Regions from separate parts of the Buttiauxella sp. AC142 genome, predicted to be linked through region 2. Evidence: predicted binding sites of a transcription regulator. Region 2 holds the regulator's gene; the other holds the start of a gene.
What was found. The regulator sigma-54, encoded in region 2, starts transcription at its own class of promoters, with help from an activator protein. The targets are predictions, from matches to a motif close to GTTGGCACANNTTTCGCTNT.

Region 1 (4,422 bases), 1.3 Mb from region 2:
TAACCGCAGTCCCCCCAAAATTATGGGATGACCTTTTAAATTGAGATATCAGAAAGCTTAACTTCAACCAAAGCGTAGCAAGTTCTGCATATGTCGCTTGAATTTCAGTTTTTTTCCAAAAGTTTTTACATCAGGAATCAGAAAATTTACTTGCGTGGAAGATCATGATTTGAAGGCGGGTTGTGGAAAACGATTGAAATGATGGCTTATGAGTTCAAAGCACCGAAGATTGTTGCCGCGTTGGATAAAGCGGCGGAGCGTGGCGTGAAAGTTTTTGTCCTTACTCAAAACGGACTCGCATTGCGTGCTTTAATCAACTCACCACTGACCGGATGAACAAAATCCAGCTCACTGGCGTGCAGCATTAGCCGCGGGGTGTGTTCAGTTCCTGGCAACAGAAGGCCGCCGTATAGGTCGCAGCCCAAAATAGGGTGGCCCAATTGCTGGCAGTGAATGCGAAGTTGATGAGTACGCCCGGTTTCCGGGGTAAGTTCTACCCGCGTCAATGGCAGTAACGCCCCGTCTTCCCGCTCACGGTAAAAGCGTTCAACGACCCGATAGCCAGAACGTGCAGGCTTGCCGTTGATGGCGCAAATCGACATCAGCGGGAACAGCGCCGGATCTTTGGCAATCGCTGCGTCTATCACCCCGTTGTTGTCGCTCACATGCCCACAGAGCAGCGCACTGTAGGCTTTGGTGACTGCGCGCTGGCTGAATTGTTGGCATAGAGCGGCGTTGATAGCTTTATTGCGCGCAATCACCATCAGCCCGGAAGTCCCGAAATCCAGGCGATGCACCAGGGTGCAGCCGGGGAATTCTTGTACCAGACGATGATGCACTGAATCGAGATTCTGCGGGTTTTTCCCCGAGAGGCTGAGTAACCCGGTAGGTTTATTGATCAATACCAGATGTTCGTCCTGATAGAGCGTCTCAATCTGCTCATGGCACGGCGGGGCAATAAAATTATCGATAATGGTAGACATCAGACTGCCTGGACGGAGAGTGGAAGCGGATGATAGCGAACTTTAAACCGACAGGCGAATTGGGTTATTCGGCTTTTAGCCCCAATCATCAGACACAAAAAAAGCCTGCTTAGTTTCCTAAGCAGGCTTTTCGAATTTGGCTCCTCTGACTGGACTCGAACCAGTGACATACGGATTAACAGTCCGCCGTTCTACCGACTGAACTACAGAGGAATTGTGTAACGGGGCGCATATTAACGAGAAGCAGGGGGCATGTCAAAGGGTTCGCGAAAAAGAATTTTGTTTGCTCTTTTTATAGTCAACTTGTTGAGTATTAAGGCGAATTGTCCTTGTCTTAATCATCCATTGCTCATTTCACGCAAACTCAACTCCTTAAGCATGATTAACCACTTCATCAGTAAGCTCTTTATTGGTGCAAAGCGGCGTAATTCTCAACTTTTCTGCTTTATTGTTAAGCAGATGTGATCCCCGCTGTAATTTCAATCTGTGATACCGGGCCGCTTTCAACCGCGCTCTATACTGACATATGTCGAAACAATGACATTCGGTTAACAACATTGGCAACCATTTTGCTTAATGTTCAGGGCCGTGAAAATCGTAAGGATACCCCGTAAGGAAACCCCGCCGTAAATCACAGGATTTTGTCTGGATAGTCCAATTTGTACTCGTTCGTGTTTTTGCTTGTGAATGGTCTTAAACCGTTGTGCATAAACCTCTTTGCTTCTTTGCTAAGGAACATACAAATGTCGCTGAAATTAATCAGAAGTCCTCTTTCTCTTGTGTTGGCAGGTTGTCTGGTGACGGCGTTCTCCGCCCAGGCCGATATTGTGATTGGTGTTGCCGGGCCATTCACCGGGCCGAACGCCACTTATGGCGATCAATACTGGCATGGCGCGACGCAGGCCGCTGAAGACATCAACGCCGCAGGCGGGATTAACGGCGAAAAAATCAAACTGGTGCAGGGTGATGATGCTTGTGAGCCGAAACAGGCGGTGTCCGTCGCTAACCGTCTGGTGGATCAGGATAAAGTGAAAGCTGTGGTTGGCCATTTCTGCTCATCTTCCACTATGCCTGCGTCCGAGGTGTATAACGACGCGGGGATCCTGGCTATCACTCCAGGGTCAACGAACCCGCTTATCACCGAGCGCAAGATGAACGATATGTTCCGCATGTGCGGGCGTGATGACCAGCAAGGAAAGGTCGCCAGCGATTTCATTATTGATAAGCTCAAAGCTAAACGCGTGGTGATCATTCACGATAAAGACACTTACGGGCAGGGGCTGGCCGATGCGACCAAAGCCGCGCTCGCCAAACGTGGCGTCAATGACGTGATGTATGAAGGTTTGTCGCGCGGCGAAAAAGACTTTAACGCGCTGGTGACAAAAATCAGTGCGCAAAAACCCGACGTGGTGTTCTTCGGCGGTTGCCATCCGGAAGCCGGGCCGCTGGTGCGCCAGATGCGTGAACAGGGCGTGCAGGCCAAATTCTTCTCCGGCGACTGTATCGTAAACGAAGAGATGGTCACAGCCGCAGGCGGCCCACAATACACCAACGGTATCTACATGACCTTCGGGAAAGATCCGCGTTTGATCCCGGACGGCAAAGCCGTTATTGATAAATTCCGCTCCAGCAAATTCGAGCCAGAAGGCTACACCCTCTATTCCTACGCATCCGTTCAGGCAATTGCTGCGGCCTTCAAAGCCACAGGCGGCACCGATTCCGCCAAAGCCAGCGCCTGGTTAAAAGCCAATCCGGTGGATACCGTGATGGGTAAAAAAGCCTGGGATGAGAAGGGCGACTTAAAAGTCTCAGATTATGTGGTTTATCAGTGGGATGCGCAGGGTAAATACAAAGAAGTCCAATAAGGCTATTTTATTTGCCATTTTGAATCCGGGCAGTGCTCAGAATCCTCACGTACTTCATGTACGCTCCGGTTCTTCCGCGCTGGCCGTATCCAAACTGGCTGCAACAATGACGCCTTATTAATTCTGGCTGCGTCGTCCAGACGCAGCCACCAAAAGAGACTGCCAAACTATGGATGCCTTCTTCCTGCAACAATTGATAAATGGCTTAACGCTAGGGTCCGTTTACGGGTTGATAGCCATCGGCTACACCATGGTTTACGGCATTATTGGCATGATTAACTTCGCGCACGGCGAAGTGTATATGATCTCCGCGTATCTGTGCGCCATCGGCCTGGCGCTGCTGTCGTTCTTCGGCATTCACTCGTTCCCGTTATTAATCCTCGGCACGCTGGTATTCACCATTGTGGTGACGGGCGTATATGGCTGGACGATTGAGCGCATCGCCTACAAACCGCTGCGCAACTCCACACGTTTAGCGCCGCTGATTTCCGCAATCGGCATGTCGCTCATCCTGCAAAACTACGCGCAAATCAGCCAGGGGCCGCGCCAGCAGGGCATTCCCACCATGCTTGACGGCGTGTTCCGCTTCCATATTGGCGAAGGTTTTGTGCAAATCACCTACACCAAAGTGTTTATTTTGATTGCCTCGTTTGCTGGCATGTTGCTGCTCACCTGGATCATCGGTAACACACGTCTGGGGCGCATGTGCCGCGCGGTGCAGCAAGACCGCAAAATGGCCTCGATTCTGGGGATTAACACCGACCGAATTATCTCGATTGTATTTGTGATTGGCGCGTCCATGGCCGGGCTGGCGGGCGTGTTAATCACCATGAACTACGGCACTTTTGATTTCTACGCCGGGTTTATCATCGGCATTAAAGCGTTCACGGCGGCGGTGCTCGGGGGGATTGGCTCGTTACCCGGCGCGATGTTAGGCGGCCTGATTCTGGGAATTGCCGAGGCGCAATTCTCCGGCATGGTGAATTCTGATTATAAAGATGTCTTCTCGTTTGGGTTGCTGGTGGTGATCCTCATTTTCCGGCCGCAAGGGCTGCTTGGTCGCCCGATCGTTGCCAAAGTGTGAGGGAGCAAAAAATGACAGCAGAAACGGTATTGCATGAAGGTTTTTCCCTCAAACGCTGCTTGCTGGATGCGGTTTTCGCCGGTCTGGTGGCGTTAATCATTTTTGGCCCGATTGTCGGTGTGGTGCTGGATGGTTACAGTTTTAACTTCGACGGCCAGCGCCTGGTGATGATTATCGCGGCGGTGATGGCCGGGCGTTTTCTGTTGAGCGCTTTCTTGACAACCGGAGTGGGAACCCGCTTTCTCAGCCGCTTTGAAACCGATAACTCAGGCGTGTATGTGCGCCCGCCGGACTATAAAAGTCGTCTGCGCTGGATAATCCCGCTGGTGTTGGTGCTGGCGGTTTGCTTCCCGTTTGTTGCCACCAAATATGTGCTGACCGTGGCGATTCTCGGGCTGATCTATGTTCTGCTCGGTTTAGGTTTAAATATTGTCGTTGGCCTCGCCGGATTGCTGGACTTAGGGTACGTCGCTTTTTACGCGATAGGCGC
Region 2 (4,422 bases):
TTCATCAATCGCACTCTCCAGCGACAAGTTTTTACTGGAAAGCGGGTGTAAACGACGTGTGTCGCTATAACGACGAATCAGCGTGTTGCGATCGGCATCGAGGAACAGCAATTGTGGAGAAAATGAATCAGGTAGATTGGTCATCGCCTGTTCAAAAATTTCCGGGTTTTCCGGCATGTTACGCACGTCGATGCTGACTGCCGCAGAAATCTGTCGCTCTGCGAGAGTTTTGGCAAGATCAGGCAACAGCACCACTGGCAGGTTATCTACACAGTAGAATCCCATATCTTCTAGTGCACGCAAGGCTACAGACTTCCCTGAACCAGAGCGGCCGCTGACAATCATCAGCACCATTTTATCACTCCCCCAACTTCTCTTGCTGTGGCACGCACATGACCGCAGCCAGATTATTCACTTTCACTACCATGTTCGGTTTCGGTAATGATCTGATAAAGCTCTTCATCGCTCTGCGCTGAACGCAGGCGTCGGCAAATCGTTTTGTCCGCGAGACGTTTTGCTACCAAAGACAAAGTGTGCAAATGTGTTTTTGTCTGATCGGCCGGAACAAGTAGCGCAAACATCAGGTCGACCGGCTGATTATCAATAGCATCAAACGCGATAGGGGTTTCCAGTTTAATAAACACCCCTACGGCGCGGGTGGTATCTTCTTCCAGTTTTCCGTGAGGAATGGCGATACCATTGCCGATACCGGTACTACCCATTCGCTCACGCGTCAGTACCGCCTCAAAAACGACTTGAGGTGGCAGACCGAGCTGTTTCGCCGCGAGTTCACTGATAATTTCCAGCGCACGCTTCTTACTTTGGCAATGTACATTGCTACGGGTACATTCTTTGTTCAGGACATTACTAAGTTGTAGAGCAGAATCGTTGTTCATCATAAGTTCACCTAAGCACTCTGTTGTGGCAACGGCCCGTTACTTCCGTAACGAGCCGTGAATGCCAAAACCGTTGCCTGGATTATCAGTGTTGTTTTAGTTTATCTTTATGTTTGGTTAGCTGGCGCGCCAGTTTATCAATCAGACCGTCAATCGCCGCATACATATCCTGCCCTTCAGCGCTGGCATGTATTTCACCACCATTGATATGAAGTGTTGCGTCGGCAATATGCGTGACTTTTTCCACTTTTAACACAATATAGACTTGGTTAATCCTATCGAAGTACTGCTCCAGTTTGGCAAACTTCGTGCTCACAAAATCGCGCAGTGCGTCAGTGATTTCGACGTTTTGTCCTGTAATGTTGAGCTGCATAGTGTCTTCCTTATCGGTTAAGTCACACCAGTTGTTTACGCTGGTTTGACGGTGGTATGGATAAAGACTCTCGGTACTTCGCAACAGTGCGGCGTGCCACCATGATCCCCTGATCCGATAGCATAGTCGTTAACTTGCTATCACTCAGCGGTTTCGCAGGGTTTTCCGCAGCAATTAACTTCTTCACCAAAGCCCGAATAGCCGTGGACGAGGCTTCACCACCGCCCTCGGTATTGACATGACTTGAGAAGAAATACTTCAATTCAAAAATGCCTCGCGGACTGTGCAAATACTTTTGCGTGGTCACGCGGGAAATGGTGGATTCGTGCATTTCGACCACTTGGGCGATATCAGCAAGAACCATCGGTTTCATATGCTCTGCACCGAACTCAAAAAAGCCTTGCTGCTGTTCAACGATGCAGCGGCTAACCCGCAGCAAGGTATCATTGCGGCTTTCAAGGCTTTTGATCAGCCACTTCGCTTCTTGCAGGTTACTGCGAATAAATTGTGAGTCGCTGTCATTGCGGGCATTGGTGCCCATAGCAGCGTACTGTTGATTTATTTTTAGACGTGGGATGCTGTCGGCGTTGAGTTCTACCGTCCAGCGGCCCTGAGTTTTTTTGACCAACACATCAGGGATTACATACTCTGGTTCGCTGGTCTGAATGGACTGGCCCGGACGCGGATCAAGCGACTGAATCAGGCACATCGCCTCTTTCAGCACTTCTTCTTTCAGACGCGTGACGCGCATCAGGCTGCGGAAATCATGGTTGGCGAGCAAGTCGAGATGTTCGCTGACAATCAGGCGAGCTTCGGTTAGCCAGGGTGTTTCTCGCGCGAATTGTGAAAGCTGTATCAGGAGGCAATCACGAAGGTCGCGTGCGGCGACGCCGACAGGATCGAAGCGTTGCACGCGTTTGAGCACCGCTTCCACTTCGTCGAGGGTGATTTCTTCATCGCCCATGCTTTCGAGAATTTCATCCAGCGAAACGGTCAGATAGCCCATTTCGTCAACGGCATCAACAATAGACGTTGCAATCGCGGTGTCGGTATCAGAAAACGGGGTGAGATCGACCTGCCACATCAGGTAATCCTGGAGTGACTGGGTAGTTTCTCCCTGATAAACCGGTAACTCGTCGTCTATATAGTCAGTTCCGGTTCCCGATGGCGTACCTGCGGTGTAAATTTCGTCCCAGCTGGTATCCAACGGTAACTCGTCGGGCATCTCTTTTTGTTCGAGTGCCTCACGAGTATCTAACGCTTCATTTTCACGAACTTCCTGAGTTTCAATTTCTTCATGCAGATCGGTTTGCTCAAGCAGCGGGTTACTTTCCAGTGCTTGCTGAAGTTCCTGCTGTAATTCTAACGTCGACAGCTGCAACAGACGAATTGCCTGCTGTAACTGTGGCGTCATAGCAAGTTGTTGGCTGAGCCGTAATTGCAAACCTTGCTTCATATTCAGAGCGAACTTCCTCAGGTGTAATCGTTAATTATTCCTACCCTATCAGAGTCTGAACTCTTCGCCCAGATACACGCGTTTAACATGCTCGTCTTCCAGGATCTCAGCTGGCGTGCCGTGGGCGATTAAATGGCCCTGGCTTACGATGTAAGCGCGTTCACATACGGCTAACGTTTCGCGTACGTTATGGTCAGTTATCAGCACCCCAAGCCCGCTGTCGCGTAAATGCTCGATGATTCGCTTGATGTCGATAACGGAAATTGGGTCAACACCTGCAAAAGGTTCATCCAAAAGAATAAATTTTGGATTTGCAGCCAATGCGCGAGCAATTTCAACACGGCGACGCTCACCACCGGACAAAGATTGCCCGAGGCTATTACGCAAATGCTCAATGTGGAACTCTTCCATTAGCTCATTGGCGCGGTCTTCACGCTGCTCGGTAGAAAGATCATCACGGATTTGCAGCACGGCCATTAAGTTATCGAACACGCTTAAACGGCGGAAAATAGACGCTTCTTGAGGCAAGTACCCAATACCACGTCGTGCACGTGCATGAAGCGGCAGCAGGCTGATGTCTTCATCATCAATAATAATGTTGCCCGCATCACGCGGAACAATACCGACCACCATATAAAAAGTGGTGGTTTTCCCTGCACCGTTAGGGCCGAGCAAACCGACAATCTCACCTGATTTAACGGTCAGACTAACGTCTTCTACAACGCGGCGGCCTTTGTAGGCTTTAGCGAGATTTTTTGCAATTAAAGTAGCCATAACGAATTAGTTACTCTTTTTCTGCGCAGGGGCGGGTGCCGGAGCCTTGCCGTCTTTTTTCTGCAACTGAGAAGGAACCAGAACGGTCGTAACACGTTTACCTTTTTCGCTAAAGGCCTGCATTTTCTGCTCTTTAACGAGGTAAGTAATTTTGTCGCCTTTAATATTGCTATCGACCTGCTCCAGATAGGCATTGCCGGTCAGCACGACAAAATCGTTTTGCAGCTCATAGTGCATAGTCGATGAGTGGCCGCTAACGGGTTTGCCGCTATCTTGCATCTGATAGAAAGTGGCTGGATTACCGTAGCCATCAATCACTTCTTTACCTTGCTCGCCGCCGGGGCGTGTGACAACGACTTTATCGGCATTAATCTTGATACTACCTTGCGTCACAACCACATTGCCGGTGAAGGTGACGACGTTGCCTTGCATATCCAGCGACTGTTGGTCAGATTCAATGTGAATCGGCTGATCGGTATCACCGGTCAGCGCAAATGCCGAAAAACTGGCGGCTAAAAGCGTACTGGTCAGTACTAAATTACGGCTGAGTTTGTTTATTCTGGATTTCATAAGATGTTCTAACCTTTTCAATCAGCTCGGCATTTTTGCTGCGTAAATTACCACGCATTTTGAGGCCGGTGGAGTTAAAGCTGGTTCCGTACAAGGTTACCTGGTCATCAGAGGCAACATCCTGAGTGACTAAATTAACCTGCGCATTATCCGTGGTAATTTTGCGTAGCTGCGAATCTGGCGTCAGAGCTGTAAGCACCACATTCCCATACAGATACAGCATCCGATCGTTAGTAAGTTTGGCGCGATCTGCTCGTAATGACCAGGTGGCGACTTTGTTTTCGTCGTATTGCGTCATCACCGGATTGGTGAACCACGAAACGGCGGTTTCGGAAAAATATTCAACGTGCTCA

Region 1: AC0IWZ_RS12850 (branched-chain amino acid ABC transporter substrate-binding protein) is a predicted target of sigma-54. The motif match lies at 1,540-1,559, and genes of this name have one in related genera.

What each region holds. Positions count from the first base shown of each region.
Region 1 covers NZ_CEEDCH010000001.1:2,752,025-2,756,446, reverse strand. Annotated here, with positions in the region: gene AC0IWZ_RS12860 (RluA family pseudouridine synthase) at 285-983, opposite strand; tRNA gene AC0IWZ_RS12855 (tRNA-Asn) at 1,121-1,196, opposite strand; gene AC0IWZ_RS12850 (branched-chain amino acid ABC transporter substrate-binding protein) at 1,727-2,848, shown strand; gene AC0IWZ_RS12845 (ABC transporter permease subunit) at 3,018-3,932, shown strand; gene livM (high-affinity branched-chain amino acid ABC transporter permease LivM) at 3,944-4,422, shown strand, end outside.
Region 2 covers NZ_CEEDCH010000001.1:4,010,678-4,015,099, reverse strand. Annotated here, with positions in the region: gene rapZ (RNase adapter RapZ) at 1-354, opposite strand, end outside; gene ptsN (PTS IIA-like nitrogen regulatory protein PtsN) at 408-899, opposite strand; gene hpf (ribosome hibernation promoting factor) at 982-1,269, opposite strand; gene rpoN (RNA polymerase factor sigma-54) at 1,292-2,725, opposite strand; gene lptB (LPS export ABC transporter ATP-binding protein) at 2,774-3,499, opposite strand; gene lptA (lipopolysaccharide ABC transporter substrate-binding protein LptA) at 3,506-4,069, opposite strand; gene lptC (LPS export ABC transporter periplasmic protein LptC) at 4,038-4,422, opposite strand, start outside.